DNA from 2 places in the Bacillus cereus group sp. RP43 genome. Region 1 is predicted to be linked to the other one. Evidence: riboswitches for the same ligand, from Rfam matches in the RefSeq annotation. Region 1 holds a riboswitch; the other holds the start of a gene.

Region 1 (8,913 bases):
CGTAAATAGCAATGCAATTAATGTAAGTGGACTAATCTTAGGTATAAACACCTTTTCATACCACTGTCTTCCTTTTAGCTTTACTAGTACAAAACGTGTCAACATACCTGCTATAAAAGGAATTCCCAAATAGATAAATACTGATTTCGCTACTTCTACCATTGTAATATCGACAATAGCCCCTTCAATGCCTAACCATTCCGGAATTACTGTTACAAACACGTATGCATAAAGGGAGAAGAATAACATTTGGAATACCGAGTTAAAAGCCACTAAACCTGCCGCATACTCTTTATCTCCATCAGCAAGATCGTTCCAAACAATCACCATTGCAATACAACGGGCTAAACCAATCATAATGAGTCCGACCATGTATTCAGGCTTATCTGGAAGAAAAATAATTGCTAAAACAAACATAAGTACCGGACCAATAATCCAGTTTTGTACTAAAGATAGAACTAACACTTTTACATCTTTAAATACTCGGCCCATTTCCTCATAGCGAACTTTCGCTAATGGTGGATACATCATTACAATTAAACCAATAGCGAGCGGAATAGACGTCGTGCCAACTTGTAATGTATTCAGTCCGTCTACTACACTAGGAAACACAAATCCTAAACCAATTCCAATAGCCATCGCTAGAAAGATCCATAGTGTTAAATATCGGTCTAGAAAAGATAAACGTTTCATTTTATTTTCCATCTCCCATTAACAACAAGAATTTTTAGCTACTTCATTAGAAGTCGTGCAACAAGATGACTCTTCTATTTTATGAACATCACTATCTGCTTTTGTATAAAAGAACTCCCACTCGTTACCATCAGGATCCGTTACCCAAAACTTATCTTGTACCGCATAGCAACAAGTAGTATCCATCTCATCACGCGCAAAGAAACCCTCTTTTTCTAATCTTTCTTTATGTAATGTGATTTCTTCAGCTGTATCCACTTGGAAACCAAAATGATTTACCTGATTTCCCTTCACTTCATCTCGCACGTTCAGCGTGAAATTAAGTCCTGGCATCTCTAATAAAAATTTTGCATAATCCGTTTTCACCTTAACTGGTGACACACCAAATACCTTTTCGTAAAATTCAATAGACTTCTCTAAATTAGTAACATTTATACCAACATGAACATATCTCATAGCTTATTCCTCCTCTTTACATGTTATTAATCAAGTTTTTTTGATTAATAGTGTAAAATTTTAACAACAGCTTCCTTTGCCGGTTTTTCTAAAAATACAACACAATTCTTCTGATAATAAATTATTTACTTCCGCATCATTTAAATCATAATAACTCCACGTACCTTTTGTTTCTTTTACAATTAAACCTGCATCTAATAAAATCTTTAAATGATATGACAACTTAGATTGCGTCATTTCAAAAATCTCTGTTAAATCACATACACAAGTCTGGCCTCGCTGACAAAGTTCATACATAATCTCTAAACGCTTCTGATCAGCCAACGCTTTAAATTTTTTCTCATAGAGCTGAAAATCTTGTGCCACTGTAGTTCACTCTCCCTTCATCAACTTTTTTTGATATTTATAGTATATACGCTGATTAAGCCCTTATGCAACTAATTAATCAAGTTTTTTTGATTTATAAAAACCTTCCTCGCATCATATCTTTGCTACAACTAAAAAGGACCATAGCCTTTTCAAAAATGAAAAACTACGGTTTTTGTTACAACTTAATAGTGAAAATATTTCCAAGGAGTGGAGTCTCTATATTTTTTAAAAAATTTCAATTTGATAATTGTAGAGTGCTGCCCTTATAAACAAAAGCCTCCTGAAACATCTAAGATTTGCCCCGTTACCCAGCGACTATCAGAAGAAGCAAGGAACGCTACTGCATCTGCAATATCTTCAACTTGCCCTATTCGTCCAAACACAGATGAATTCGTAGCAAAATTTCGTATTTCCGGATTATCTAGCAATTTCGCATTCATATCTGTCTTCGTATATCCCGGCATAATTGTATTCACTGTTATATCTCTTTCTCCAAGATATTTAGCTAGAGGAAGTGTCATCGTATTAAGCGCACCTTTACTTAAACCGTATGCAATTGATCCTGTAAAACCAAGCCGTACTTCAGCTGATGAAATGTTAATAATACGTCCTTGTTCTCGTAGAAGCGGTAATGTTTGCTGAATTAAGAAGAACGGTGCCTTCATATTTACGGCGATAATTTCATCAAAAACTTCTTCTGTCGTATTTTCAATCGTTCCTTGTGTACCTATGCCTGCATTGTTTACTAAAATATCAATCTCTGATGTACCAACTCTTGTTTGTAATTCATTTTTTAATTGTTCTACTAGCTTTTTGACACCATCAATTGAATTGAGCTCAGCTTCAATTACGAACGCTTTTCCTCCATTAGATTCAATCTCACTAATCGTTTCATCTGCAGCTGTTTTATTTCGGCCGTAGTGAATCACAACTAATGCCCCATCTTTCGCCAATCTCATTGCAATGGCACGGCCAATGCCGCGACTCGCTCCTGTTACTAACGCTACTTTCCCATCAAGATTTTTCATTTTTTCCATCCTCCCTAAATTTCCGTTTAATAAATCCTATACTTATATTTTTATTCAAAAACCAATAATTTCAAATATAGATTTATAGGTAATTTAGTTCGTTCACTTATGATATTATAGTTATAATTTGTGATTTACTTAAAAAATAAAATAAGGAGGCTACACAATGCAAAACACAGTAAAACTGGATGAAATCGATCATAAAATTATGAACTTGTTGTATGAAAATGCGAGAATTTCTGTTTCAGAAATAGGACGAATTATATCCATGACGCAACCTGCTGTAAAAGAGCGTATTAACAAACTTGAAGATCAAGGGGTTATAGCTGCTTACCGAACGAAATTTGAGCCTTCCAAAATTAATAAGAACATTCAAGCATTCATCATGTTTAAAACGAGTCAATGCTCTGATTTTATCCAATATTGTAATGCCGCTCCTGAAGTAACAGATTTATATCGAATTAGCGGGGAATTTAATTATATGATGAAAGTCATGAGCGATTCGATGGATTCTCTCGCTGCATTTTTAGACTCTTTAATGCAATTTGGATTATCGTCTCCTTTAATTGTTTTAAAGAGTGAATTTGAGGAGAAATTGTCGTTTTGATAAAGAAATAAGAGAATTGACATCTCAATGTGAAAATGAACACTTTATTTAAATTGATAGGCACCAGCTTTCCTCAAAAAAGAAAAAGGAGTGGATGATCCACTCCTTTTAACCCTCTACCCCTGATTCCTCTGCGCCTCTCTAAACTCCTCTTTCACCTTCTCTAACAGTCCTTTTTCTGTAATTAATCGATACGCTGTATTTGCTAATGCTTTTGCCGATGTAATTAACGCTTTATCTCCTAGTTCTGAACGTGCTGCTTCTCTAAATTCATTCGTATGTGCAATTAAGTCATCTGGTCCGATTTTAATGTACGGGTGAATGGTCGGTACGACTTGGCTTACGTTTCCGGCGTCGGTTGAACCGATCCCTACTCTTTCTTTGCGATTTACATCTTCACCTAATAGTTCTAATTCTTCCGCTACGATGTCGTTATATGTTTTTGTTACGAGTAGTTCATCGATTTCATTTTGGAATTGATGGATTTTTACTTTTGCGCCTGTTGCTAACGCTGCTCCTTGTGCAATATTTCTTACTTTTTCTGTTACTTCCGCACATCTTTTTCGCGTAGCTGCACGGATGAAGAACCGTGCGGCAGCGTAGTCAGGAATAATGTTAGGTGCTTTTCCGCCCTCTGTAATGACGCCATGAATTCTCACATCTGACGGAAGTTGTTGGCGAAGTGCGTTAATACCGTTATAAAGCTGAATTACCGCGTCTAATGCGTTAATCCCTTCTTCAGGTGAAGCTGCGGCGTGAGCTGTTTTTCCGTAAAAATGAAAATCAAGTGGATCGACTGCTAATGAAGGACTCGTCGTCGCTGTCTTTCCGCTCGGATGAATCATAAGCGCTGCATCGATATTTTTAAATAACCCAGCTTTTACATAACTCGACTTTGCGCTACCGTTTGGCCCGCCTTCTTCTGCTGGTGTTCCAAACACGACAACTTCTCCGCCGATTTCTTCAAGCGTTTCTGATAATGCGATTGCTGCCGCAACGCTAATTGTGCCAATTAAATTGTGACCACACGCATGACCGAGTCCTGGTAAAGCATCATACTCAGCTAAAAATGCGATAACTGGTCCTTGTTTCCCTGAACTTTTTCGTGCGATAAAACCTGTTTCATGACCAGCTATATTGTGCTGCAACTGAAATCCTGCACTACCTAGTAATAAACTTAACGTTCTTGATGCATAAAATTCTTGGTTACCAATCTCCGGATTCCCATGAATATCATGACTTGTTTTTATGTACTTTTCCTTATTTCTTTCGATACTCTCTTCAATTGTTTTTCTTTGTGACGTTACTCCTGTCGCTCCCATTTTTCTTCCTCCTTTTATTTTCACGTAAAAAAGCCTCTTTCTAAAAGATAGAAAGAGGCTTCTGTATATACAGTCAAAATGAGCTTCTTTCTTATCTTTCAAGTTACCTTGCTGGAATTGGCACAGTATTCATAAAGAATCCGCTGCCGAGGTGTCATAGGGCCAGTCCCTCAACCTCTCGTGATAAGAATTTTCATAAAATTATATTAAATTATATTAAATTATTTTCATTCTAAATTTATTCCGAATAAAAGTCAAGGAATTCCTATCCGAATTTACCGAATATCTAAAAACCCTTTTAATACACCAATTGTTTCAGGTGCTTGTAATCTTGCACATATGTACGGAAATTCCGTACTACCTTCAAACATCATTTGAGATGTGAGAGGTGCCCCTGCCCAAAAGATTTCATCATCGATTACTATAAATGGGAACGCTTTGTTTTGCCTTTGTAACTTTACATTCTTTAATGGAACTGGTCCGTCACTATATACCGTTACTTGTGCATTCGTACGCATTAACGCTTGCCATACTCGTTTATCTACTTGCTTCGTACTTGGAAGTGAAATAATGATTTTTCGTTTTGCAGCTAAAATATCTTTTAATAGCCCTTTCGTTTCCTCGAGATTCATTTCCATAAACCAGCGTAATCGTTTCGATATTTTTCTCTCCCATAATTGTCTTGATGTCGTGCGATCATACACATCTCCGTGACGTTCTATATGAGCTGTTAATTGTGATAACGCTTGTTTTCTCGAAAGATTTTTACGCATATAATGGCAATCCGATAATTGAATGAACTTCCCTCTCGCTCTCGTTACTGCTACATTGACGAGACGATGGTTTTTATGATCAAAGAATAACACACCAGGTCGTTCTTGCGGATAACTATCAACTGTATCAAAGATCATCATATCTCTTTCAGACCCTTGAAACTTATGAACTGTTGCCGCTAATACTGGTATGTTTTGATATTTCGTTCTCTGCAACATTTCCCTGATACACGTTGATAAAAAGCGTGACTGCGCCCTGTAAGGCGTAACCACACCGATAGATTGCACACCATCTAGCAGTCCGATTAACATCATTTGCATCGCTACTAAACCAGACATAATATTAAAACGAGAACCAGATGCAGCGTCTTTTAAGGAAAATGCTCCCATTAAGCTCGTATCAAATAAAACACTCGCCTCATTTGCGAACGGCTGCAATTGCGCAAGTTCTTTACGCTCTGAAACAGACGGATGGTCATATACTCTATTTTTATAAATAAATGAGTTTGTAAACTTCGATATATCCGCATGCATACGTCTTTGTTCCTGCAACATAAAAAGGTTGGGATGTGCTTCTGATTTATTTACAGAATCAACAATCCCTGCATGGTAAAACATATCTTCGCCGAGCCATTTTCTAACAAGTTCATGGTTTGCCATCGCAATCGGAGGCAATTGTAAAAAGTCGCCACAAACGACGATACGTTTTCCAAGAGAAGCAGCTAATGCGATTTGCGGCACATATGCCATACTTACTTCATCTACGACAACTAAATCAAATGTACGCTCATAAATAAGTGAATCAATGGCACATTTCGATAAAGTCGCACCGATTACTTGCGCATTTTCAATATATTCTTTTTCTACTTCTTTAATTTTCGCTTTTTGCTTTCGAAGATCACTTTCAATCTCTTGTATACGCTTCTTATCAGCAGAAGTCGCTTTATATGATAAAATCTTTTCACGAAGATCTTGTCGTGTCTCTTCTAAATAGAGTCTTTCTTCTCCCCAAGATCCGTTCGTCGTTTCAACTAACTTCGATGCAAGTAACGTTTCATGATTTCGTATATGTTCATGTTGGCTAAAACCGTAACGAACGATTTCACCAGGTGTCCATTTCTTTTTCTTCTCAATTTGCTTCGTTACTTCGCTCATTAATACGTCAACTGCCGCATTACTATGAGCTAACACAAGTACCGATTTTCCTTTTTGATAATGAGCCGAAATAATACGTGATAAATTGTACGACTTCCCTGTTCCAGGCGGTCCCCACACATACGTTGTCGGATTGTAAAAAGAACGGTAAGCCAATTCATTTTTCGTATTTTTCATCTTTTCAATATGTTTCGGACTGCTCGTCCCATCAACAAGACGCTTTATACGATTACGTTTCAGCTTATCTTTATGTGCTTCTTTCAATCTCTCTTGCAGTTGTTCTAACAATTGCCACGGTTCACTGTATAAAACAGCTTCTCGTATTTCGCCTTGTATATAATCATTTAACTTCAATTCGATTTCTAATCCATGTACAGATAATACTTCCCCCGTCGCTTCCTCACCATCGAACTCAATTCGAATTGGTGAACCTTCAGGTAAACTTACTTCCGATATAAGCTGAAATACGTATACTGTACTTTCATAATCTGTATATAAAAAACGACCGTTAATGATAGAGATTTTACTACCACCTATCGTTTTCCAATGTTTAATTTCATATGCTAATGCATAATGCCACTCTTTCATTGTTTCCGATAATGAAGGAGTTTGAGTAGTTGTATTCATAGTATAATCTCCTTCCTTCTCCCCAAACATACTTTCTCACTATACCATATAACACGCTAAAATTTGTAAGGTTTTTATCTTGCTTATTTTCTTAATTTTCAATAATATATTGTATATAATTTTCAGAAAGAAGGAGTGCACATGCCAGTTAGAAGAATCGAACACGTCGGACTTATGGTCACAAATTTAGAAACATCTATTTCATTTTATGAAAAAGTAGTTGGCTTACAACTTATTAAGCGCATGGGACATCCAAACCCAAACTTAAAGCTCGCATTTTTAGGCGTAGAAGAATCAAAAGAAACGATACTTGAACTAATTGAAGGTTATAACTCTTCCCTTCCAGCCGAAGGAAAAGTACATCACATTTGCTTTAAAGTGGATTCATTAGAAGATGAAATCAAAAGACTAGAAAGCCACAAAGTAACATTTTTACTAGGAGAAGAAATCGAAACATTACCAGATGGAACACGTTACATATTCTTCGCTGGCCCTGATGGAGAGTGGATTGAGTTTTTTGAGACGGAGAGATAAAAAAGGAGCCGGAATTTCGGCCCTTGTTTTTGTAAGTGCAGCGACCATTAACAATTAAACATACCTTCAACCTGAAAATTCACCAAGATTAAGGATCATTCATTTTGTTAGGAGTATAGAGAATGATGAATACTGTTTAAATTCTTGCTTTTTGGGTGCTTATACTATTTCCAATCCTTTATATAATCAAGATAAAGGATTGGAGTTTAACAGTAGTTGCTGTATTTATTGGAAGGATTCTATTAAGTGTTATCTTTTTCTTAAATGGAATGTATATAGGACTGCAACGAAATTGGGTACAGCCCCCCTATGAAAAAGAATGGGATTTCTTTATTAAATCTTTACAAAATGGAAAAACAGAAGCACTTTTAGAATTATTACTTCTAATTATTATAGAAATAAAAAGAAATAGAATACCCTATTTCTTTCCTTTAAGTTATATATCTGAACAGAATTGTTACAACCTGAGCGCGCAGCAAAATATCTGATTTTTTCAAGAATATAAAAATAGAGGTCTTTTTAATGGGTGCTATTCACATAATTCTCTAAAGCTAGATTGAAAAATACCCCTTTCTACATACTTTCTAACAACATAAACACACAACTTCCCCCTTTATTTTACCCTCTAAAATGAAACTTTTGTTTCATTTTAACAGCAAAAAACCTTATCTTTGATAGTAAGGTTTTTTGTAATCGGATAAGACAATATTCATCTTAAAATATAATAACGTATGCAAATCAACCCCACGGCTCTCCATATGTATATTGTATACTACTTGTTGTATTAACCTTTGTTTGGTCCGTTGAAACATTTACTCCATTTTATGAATATTAAAAACGCCTAATTTGATGGGCATTTTGTGAGATGCTCACAAGAACAGGTTCCATTAAAACTCTAATATACCTCTTTCAAATGGGTACACTCTTTGTGTCACAACCGGATTTACTATTAATACAAAAATACTGTCATTGGGTCATCACAAAACACACAATAGTAAAGGTATAGCATATTATATAATGATAAATAAATTTTATGTAAGATAACTGTATATAAAGTATAACCGTAGGAGGGAGTTATATGTTTGATAAAAACGAAATACTTCAAGCTAATGCATTGAATCCAAATTTAATTGGCCCTACACTGCCACCAATTCCACCATTTACTCTACCAACAGGCCCAACAGGAGGGACAGGCCCAACGGGAGCAACAGGCCCAACGGGAGCAACAGGCCCAACAGGAGTAACAGGCCCAACGGGAGCAACAGGCCCAACGGGAGCAACAGGTCCAACGGGAGCAACAGGCCCGACGGGAGTAACAGGCCCAACAGGAGCAACAGGCCCAACAGGAG
Region 2 (8,913 bases), 2.8 Mb from region 1:
CAACTATGCAAAATGGCATAATAAAGAATTTGATACTTTAGTAAAAGAAGCAGAAGTTGAACAAAATGAAGATAAACGTTTTGACTTATTGCATAAAGCAGAAGATATTATGTTTGATGATACACCATTAATCCCAATTATTTTCCCAAGCTCTTCGTATTTACAAAAATCATCAGTATCTGGCGTCCAATTCATTATCGGTTCTAGTCCAGAACTAAGATATGTAAAACTTAAAAAATAAAATAAAGAAGTAGGCAACCGCCTACTTCTTTATTTTATTTCTCTTTTATATTCTTTTTTCGTTCCATCAGAGAAGACAACTTCTAAATCAAACTTTTGGTAGTCTTTATCAAGTTTGAATACGTTTACTACTTGATCAATAACTTCTTGATCAGGCGTATTTTTATCAAATTTCAACTCTTGTAGAAGTGGGCTCAATTTTGTAATAGCCTCGTCGCCTGTGAACTTTACATCTGTTTTATGGTCTTCAATTTTTGCTTCCATTTTCTTATCCGCTGCTACATTTTTATAATCAGCTTCGTAGTCTTTCTTCGTATCTTGATAGTCTGCTTTTAAATCAAATTCATTAAAGTTTAGTTTTAAATCTGCAGGGGCCTCATTTTTTGCTTCTTCAGTCGTTTTCTTATTAGAAGTTGTATCTTCTTTTGCAGGAGCTTTACATCCTGTTAATGCAGGTACTAGCATAAGAGCTAATAAAGCTGATAGTAAAATTCTCATTATAAATTCCTCCTTATGTAAATTTGTTCTATACAAGTTTTTCCCAAAATCATGTAATTATGTATGTGTTGAAAATAAATTATTTTCTCGTAGCTTCAAGGGTAAATGCGCAATTTAAATCAAAAATAATTTGTATGTATATGGTAAATTGAAGTTGTGAGGAGGTACTAAAATGCATGAAGAATATAAAGAGATGATAAAAAAGGCGATTGAATATATAGAGAACCACTTACATGAGGAGCTTACGACAGAAAGGGTGGCATTTCATAGCGCAGTATCGATGTACCATTTTCATCGTATTTTTCAAAGTTATATCGGGATGAGTGTAACGGATTATGTTCGTAAGAGAAAATTAACTCATGCTGCACAAGCTTTAGTGTCGACTGAGAGAGCAGTTATTAATATTGCAGTGCAATATGGTTTTTCCTCGCAAGAAGCATTTACTAGAGCTTTTAAAAGAATGTTTCAATTGCCACCAAAGAAATATCGAAAGTACTTCCAGTCATTTTATATAGAAAGAGAGGGTGTTTCAATGCAAAAAGGTATACCGAAAGGATGGATCTTAGGTGGAAGTCATCCTGCTGAATATGAGATGGGTTTAGATTATGAAGTTGTCCATCAAGGAAAAGTATCTGCATACATAAAAGCAAAAGAGAATGTTACACACGGAGGATTTTCAACATTAATGCAAATGTTCCGAGCAGATAAATATGTAGGGAAGAGATTACGTTTTACAGCATTTGTTAAGAGTGAAAACGTAAGAGATTGGGCAGGATTGTGGATGCGAGTAGATGGAAAAGATACAGAACCGCTCGCTATGGATAATATGCAAAATCGCCCAATTAAAAATACGAATAACTGGCAATCGTACTCGGTTGTATTAGATATAAAAGAAGGAGCGCTTGGTATTGCATTTGGTATTTTATTATCAGGAGAAGGTTGTGTATGGCTAGACAGTATTCGATTTGATGAAGTAGATGAAAAAATTCCTTCAACAGATTTGGCAGAGAACTTTTATGAAACACTGTTAGAAGAGCCGGTGAATTTGCAATTTGAAGAGATAGAAAAGTAAAAAGTAAGGAGAAAAGGTATGCTCAAATATGTAAAACTAATAAGTATTAGTTTAGTAGTATCGTCTTGTATTATGGGAATTAACTATTTAATTAGCTATCTTTGGTCAGGGCATATACCTTCTTTGACGTGGAGAACATATTTGATGTTTATGATTATATTTATGATGAGTTTTGGTTCAATACAAAAAGAGAGATATGAAGAGAGTTGATAATCGTCCTTTTAGTCTTCTTAGTATTAATACATATGTATTTATTACTGCATTGGAAAAACAGGTTTGCCGTTCGGGATTATTTCCCGCAACATATGCAGCGAATGGTTATTACAAAATAATATTTGGGGGAGTTAGTTTAGAGAAAAATATTATTTCATTATTAGTCATTATATTAGTTACACAAGTGGTAGCAGTGGTTACTGTATCTATAAAAGGAATAGTAAAGAGAAAAAGTCATGTAGTTAAAGAAGTATAAAATAAAAAAGGTATCCCACGAAGGATACCTTTTTTATTTTATTATTTTGCAACTTCTGTCCACTTGTAGTTAAATTCACCACCGAAGTCAGTTGTTACAAGTCCTTTAATAAATCCGCGTTGTAGGTAAGAACGACCTTGTTGGTATAAAGGAGCGACAGCACCATCTTGTAATAAGATTTTTTCAGCTTGCTTCATTGCTTCAAAGCGTGCTTTTTCATCACCAGCTAAATCAGTTTTTACTTTACGAATAAGCTCGTCGTACTCTTTGTTAGAGTATTTATCGAAGTTATAAGCACTATCTGTTGTGAATAGATCTAAGAATGTAATAGGATCTGCGAAGTCAGGGCCCCAGCCATCGATTCCGATTTCGTAATCACCACTTAATAGTAGTTTTAACTGTTGTTTACGTGGTTGAGGTTTTAAAGTCACTGTTAATCCATCTAGATTCTTTTCTAGTTCACCTTTTAAGTATTCGCCAGTCTTTTTAGCTAAAGCATTATCACTTGTTAATAGTTCAATTGTTACTTTGTCAGTACCAAGTTCTTGTTTCGCTTTCTTCCAGTTTTCTTTTGCTGTTTTCACATCATCTTTGACTAGATTTCCATTCTCTTTACGGAAGTCGTTGCCGTCTGGGCTCTTTGCGAACTTCGCAGGAACCATTCCTTCGGCTGGAATTGCACCGTTATTTAAAATTGTTTCTACGTAAGCTTTCTTATTCATTGCTTCGTTAATAGCAAGACGTGCATGTTGATTTTTTAATACAGCATTTTTTTGATTTAGTCGTAAGAATTGAATACCTACTTCAGCACGTTCTTTGAAGTTTGCATCGTTTTTATATTTATCAACAAATTCCGCAGTTAAAGCAACACGATCAATTTGTCCCGAATCATATAAGTTAACTTCTGTAGACTTATCTTTAACGACATTGAAGTTAATTTCTTCTAATTTTACAGTTTTAGCATCCCAATAGTTAGGGTTCTTTTTCAATTGGAAGCTTTGTTCATGTTTCCAGTTATCTAATGTGAAAGCCCCGTTGTAAATTAAATGATTCGTTTCTAAACCGTATTTATCACCTTGAGATTTTAAATACTCTTCATTAATTGGTAAGAATGTTGAAAATGTTGTTAAGCTTAAGAAGTAGGGAACAGGTCGGTCCAGTTGTACTTCTAAAGTTTTATCATCAAGAGCTTTAACACCTAATTGATCGATTGCTACTTCTTTTTGGTTTATTTGTTTTGCATTTTTTATATCAAAGAATAAGAATGCATATTCAGCAGCTGTTTCAGGGTTAACGGCACGTTGCCAAGCGAAAATAAAATCTTTTGCTGTAACAGGAGTACCGTTTGACCATTTCGAATCACGAAGATGGAATGTATATTTTGTTTTGTCTGGACTAATGTCAACTGACTCAGCGACACCAGGAATTGGTTTATTATCTTCTCCCATTGCATACAAACCTTCAAAAACATTTCTCATTACATTCATGGATTCCCCATCCGTCGCTTTTGCAACATCCATTGTTGGAATTTCTGAAGCAAATGATAAGTTAATTGCTTGTTTATCAGGTGCTTTATCGTTCGCTTTTGCTCCGCCTGCATTATCTTTATTTCCCCCGCAAGCAGTTAGTAGTAGACTTGCCCCTAAAACAGATGCAACAACAGGTACAATTTTTTTCTTCATTGTTCTTTCCTCCCTAAATGTGTTGTTCGTAACGTCATAATGTCCATGTCTTGAAGTGTAGCTATAGAAGAAGAGAAAACCTATTATAAATATGTATATATAGGTAATTGGGTGTTCTATATGTATATACATGTTGAACTATAATCTGTCATTATATGTTTCAACTTAGTAGACATTATATTTTGATGGTAAAATATTTCGTTTCTTTGATTATTTAGAATATTAACACCGGAAAGAACTATATGTCAATAATAAAAAGTGGAGTGTTAATTTCTTGGAATAATATATTAGAAAAGCAGATTTCCTCATATTAGGGAATCTGCTTTTAATATATTTTGCTAAAAAAACAATGGGTGTGGGTGGGAACACAATGATCTAAGTTGCATTTTATCCCGCATTAACGGGCAGTAAGATCCTCACCTCAGAATTCAGTGAAAGCAAAGAAGTTAGGTGGGGGATCAACTGCCCGTAAAAGCCCAATTGGTGAGGGCTGATTAAAATTTCACTTTATTTTTCAATTTGTGCCCACTTGAAGTTTAATTGACCTGCAAAGTCTACTTGCACAATTCCTTTCACATAAGAACGTTCTAAATAAGATTCGCCTTTTTGGTAAAGAGGAGCGATAACAGAGTCTTTAAATAATATTTTCTCGGATGCTAGTAATGCTTCCCAGCGAGCTTTTTCATCACCAGCCAAGGTAGTTTTAACTTTTTCAATTGTGTCATCAAACTCTTTATTAGAGTAATGATCTAAGTTGTAAGGGTTATTCGTTGTAAACAATTCAAGGAATGTAATTGGATCCGCAAAGTCAGGGCTCCAGCCATCAATTCCAATTTCGTAGTCACCTTTTAATAAAAGCGAAACTTGTTGTTTACGTGGTTGCGGTTTTATATTTACTGTTAATCCATCTAAATTCTTTTCTAGTTGTCCTTTTAAGAATTCACCAGTTTTCTTATCAAGGTCAGCATCACTCGTTAATAATTCTAATGTTATCTTTTCAGAACCAAGCTCTTGTTTAGCTTTTTTCCATAACTCTTGTGCAGATTTTGTATCAACTTTTGTTAAATCGCCGTTTGCAGTACGGAAGTCTTTTCCATCAGGTCCTTTTGCAAAGTTTTTTGGAACGAGACCAAATGTTGGTGTAGATCCATCATTTAATAACGTATTTACAAAGGATTTTCTATCAATTGTTTGATCGATTGCTTGGCGCGCAGAAACGTTTTGAAGTATTTTATTTTGTTGATTCATACGTAAAAATTGTACCCCTACGTTCGGACGTTCTTTAAAGTTAGCATCCTTTTTATATTTATCAACGAAGTCAGATGTTAGTTTTATACGGTCTAATTGTTTGGATTCGAATAAATTTACTTCTGTTGATTTCTCTTTCACAACGTTGAAATTGATTTCTTCGAGTTTGACATTATCTTTATCCCAATAGGTAGAGTTTTTCTTAAATTTAAAGCTTTGTTCATGCTTCCAATCGCTTAGTGTAAAAGCTCCGTTGTATAAGATTTTATTATCTTCTAAAGCGTACTTATCACCTTGTGCTTTAAAGAATTCCTCGTTGATTGGTAGAAATGTTGGGAATGCCGTTAAGCTAATAAAATACGGAACAGGGCGCTCTAATTCTACTTCAAACGTATGGTCATCAACTGCTTTTACACCAAGTTGATCGGCTGGAAGCTCTTTACTATTAATTTTTTTAGCGTTTTTAATATCAAAGAATAAAAAAGCATATTCAGAGGCTGTTGCTGGATCAACAGCTCTTTGCCAAGCGAAGACAAAATCTTTCGCTGTAACAGGAGTACCGTTTGACCATTTTGAATCTCGTAAATGGAATGTGTATTTCGTTTTATCGCCACTTACTTCATGAGATTTTGCAACACCTGGGACAGGTTTGTTACCTTCACCAAGATTATACAAACCTTCAAATACGTTTCTCATTACTTGACCAGAATCAGTATCTGTAGCACGAGCCGTATCCATTGTTCGAATCTCAGTAGGTGAAGATAAATTTAAAACTTGCTTACTAGGTGCCTCATCTTTTGCATTTGCTCCGCTAGCTTCGTTTTTATAACTACCGCAACCAGTTAATAAAATACTTACTCCTACAACTGATGCAATACCGGGTACAAACTTCTTTTTCATTTGATTTTCCTCCTAAATAGTTAATAAGATTGGATGATGATGAGGGAAATGAAAAACAAAAAATCCCTCTTTTCATATTGAGAAAGAGGGATTTTTACGTACAAGTTATGCACCCGTATATAAACGAAGTCCCTCATTCTATCTTTCAAGCACAAAGCTTGCAGGAAGTGGCACAGTATTCAAAATGAACCTGCTGCCGAGGTTTCAAAGGGCCAGTCCCTCCACCTCTCTTGATACAATGAGTAAACAAATAAATTTTATTAATTTTTGTGTTTCTTTGATAATTCAAAATCTTACACCTTAGATAATGAAGTGTCAATCAAATGAAATATAGTTTAAATTTTCAGTTTTATTGAAAGCGAAAAAACCACTGCATATGGCAGTGGTTTCCTTACTAGAAGTTAAAGTTATCTGGATCTGGGCCAACGCGATGATTCTCATTTAAAGCTTGAATTGCTTTCATATCATCAGTGCTTAATTCAAAATCAAATATGTTTGCATTTTTAATAATGCGATGTTCTTTAATTGATTTAGGAATCGTTACAACTTCATTTTGTAAATCCCAGCGTAAAATAACTTGTGCAGTTGATTTATTATATTTTGTTGCGATTTCTTGTAATGTTGGATTATCCAGTAGCTGCCCTTGCATTAATGGTGACCAAGCCTCAAGCTGGATGTTATGTTCTTTACAGAAAGTGTGTAATTCTTCTTGTGCTAAACGTGGGTGGTATTCCACTTGGTTAACCATTGGTTTAATTTCTGCAATTTCAAATACGTCTTGCAGGTGGTGAATATGGAAATTACTCACACCAATAGCACGAACACGACCATCTTTATAAAGCTGCTCTAAAGCTTTCCATGATTCAGTGTATTTTCCTTTTACAGGCCAATGTACTAAATATAGATCTAAATATTCTAGACCTAATTTTTCTAATGTAGTTTCAAATGCTTGTAATGTTGACTCGTAGCCTTGATCGCTATTCCACACTTTTGAAGTGATGAATAACTCTTCACGAGGAATAGCAGATTCGCGAATTGCTTGACCAACGCCGTCTTCATTTTTATAGATTGCAGCTGTATCGATGCTACGATATCCATTTTTTATAGCTGCTTTTACAGAATCAATTACTTCTGAACCATCTTCTACTTTAAAAACACCTAAACCGAACCAAGGCATCTTCACGCCGTTATGTAATGTTGTATAGTCTTTTAAACTTGTTAAACTCATATTATTTCCCCCTAGCTTTTTTATTTGTTGCTTCAACTGCTTGTTGAATGACTTCTGAAAAATTATTTTCATATAGAACTTTTAAGCCTTCAGCCGTTGAACCTCCTGGTGTTGTTACTTGTTCGCGGAGCATAGCTGGATCTTGATTTTGCTGGAGCATAGCGGCAGAGCCAGCAATCATTTGAATGACAAGGTGCTTTGCTGTTTCCTCATCAATACCATAGCTTTTCGTTGCTTCAATTAAACCTTCAGCAAAGTGATAGAGAAAAGCAGGTGCACTACCAGTAACTGCGGTAAGTTGGTGAACTTCCTCTTCGGTACAAAACTGTGAGGTACCGATACCTTTTAAAAGAAGTTGTAACGTTTCTTGATGTGTTTCATCTACAGAATGTCCCGTCGTGTATAAGGAGATAGACTTTCCAATTCCAGCAGCTGTATTTGGCATAATCCAAGCAACAGGTGTCCCTTGGGGAAGTCTTTCTTCTAGATAAGATGGTCCGATTCCGGCAGCAACTGTCACGACAAATTGATCAGTTAGAAGAGGGGATAGATCCGCTAATAGCTGTTCATGTGCGACAGGTGGCATTGCTAAAACGATTGTATCTACAGATTTAATATGCTGCTTCCAATCAGTTGTAATCGATAAATCATATTGAGTTTGTAATTGCGTTAGTTTTTCTATGTTGCTTCGGTTGGAAACAATAATTTCTTCGATGTATTCTTTACTTGTTGTAAGTAGTCCAGCAAATATAGCTTCTGCCATACGACCGGCACCAATAAATAAAATTCGATGTTTATTAGGCATATCCTTTATTCCTTTCTGATGAGAATATGTTATAAAAAACGATACCATTTTTAAGAGAATTTTGTAAAAAGAAAAGACTTATCATGAAAAAATGAAGTTGGAGGGAGGAGAAGTGATATAAAAAGGGGCTATAAGATTGTTATATTTGAAAAATAGTTGTTTGCAATTAAAAAATCCCTGAAGCAGAAATGCTTCAGGGATTGATAGATTATAAGATTACGCTTTCGTCATACCAAGCAAGACAGCGCCGCCGATAATTAAAACACTACCTAGTGCAATAAAAATCAATTGGCGTTTTGTTTTCTTTTCACCTAAGAATACAATCGCACCGAATGTTGAGATAACGATTCCAGTTTGAGATAATGGGAAGCTTGTCGCTACTCCGACACGTGGTAATGAAAGAAGTAAGAATAAGTTTCCTGTTCCCCAAAGTAAACCAGATAAAGCATTACGCATTGCATATTTGTTAAATGGTTTATGTTTAGACGTCAGTACAACCGCACCAACGAACATACCAACTGCCTGTGGTAAAATAGCAGACCAACCATCGATGTTATACCAACGAATAATAATTACATATACAAGATAGCCGAAAGTAGAAACAATTAAAGTAAGAAGTCCCTTTTTCAATTGTCCTGGTGGCTGTGCATTTTCTTTATCATCTAATGATGTGAATACTACACCAACTACGATTAATAGGATTGCAATCGTTCCCAGAACAATCGTTGTAGTAGTAGTCCACTCGCGAAAAGCGATAACTCCAAAGATAGA

What was found. Region 1 has a riboswitch for S-adenosylmethionine ahead of QCI75_RS11545 (M20 family metallopeptidase). Riboswitches for the same ligand answer to the same signal wherever they lie in the genome.
Positions count from the first base shown of each region.
Region 2: linked by a shared signal. The riboswitch ahead of QCI75_RS25700 (peptide ABC transporter substrate-binding protein) and the one ahead of QCI75_RS11545 (M20 family metallopeptidase) in region 1 are both predicted to bind S-adenosylmethionine.

Region 1 covers NZ_JARVHQ010000001.1:2,194,808-2,203,720, reverse strand. The annotation lists gene arsB (ACR3 family arsenite efflux transporter) at 1-693, opposite strand, end outside; gene QCI75_RS11565 (ArsI/CadI family heavy metal resistance metalloenzyme) at 712-1,149, opposite strand; gene arsR (arsenical resistance operon transcriptional regulator ArsR) at 1,210-1,515, opposite strand; gene QCI75_RS11555 (SDR family oxidoreductase) at 1,782-2,546, opposite strand; gene QCI75_RS11550 (Lrp/AsnC family transcriptional regulator) at 2,713-3,153, shown strand; gene QCI75_RS11545 (M20 family metallopeptidase) at 3,270-4,475, opposite strand; SAM riboswitch class I at 4,564-4,665, opposite strand; gene QCI75_RS11540 (AAA domain-containing protein) at 4,751-7,060, opposite strand; gene QCI75_RS11535 (VOC family protein) at 7,172-7,564, shown strand; gene QCI75_RS11530 (hypothetical protein) at 7,705-8,052, shown strand; gene QCI75_RS11525 (collagen-like triple helix repeat-containing protein) at 8,643-8,913, shown strand, end outside.
Region 2 covers NZ_JARVHQ010000001.1:4,957,938-4,966,850, reverse strand. The annotation lists gene QCI75_RS25730 (peptide ABC transporter substrate-binding protein) at 1-241, shown strand, start outside; gene QCI75_RS25725 (YusW family protein) at 271-738, opposite strand; gene QCI75_RS25720 (helix-turn-helix transcriptional regulator) at 911-1,810, shown strand; gene QCI75_RS25715 (hypothetical protein) at 1,829-2,020, shown strand; gene QCI75_RS25710 (hypothetical protein) at 2,007-2,279, shown strand; gene QCI75_RS25705 (peptide ABC transporter substrate-binding protein) at 2,321-3,961, opposite strand; gene QCI75_RS25700 (peptide ABC transporter substrate-binding protein) at 4,469-6,109, opposite strand; SAM riboswitch class I at 6,245-6,349, opposite strand; gene QCI75_RS25695 (aldo/keto reductase) at 6,504-7,337, opposite strand; gene proC (pyrroline-5-carboxylate reductase) at 7,339-8,142, opposite strand; gene QCI75_RS25685 (GRP family sugar transporter) at 8,359-8,913, opposite strand, start outside.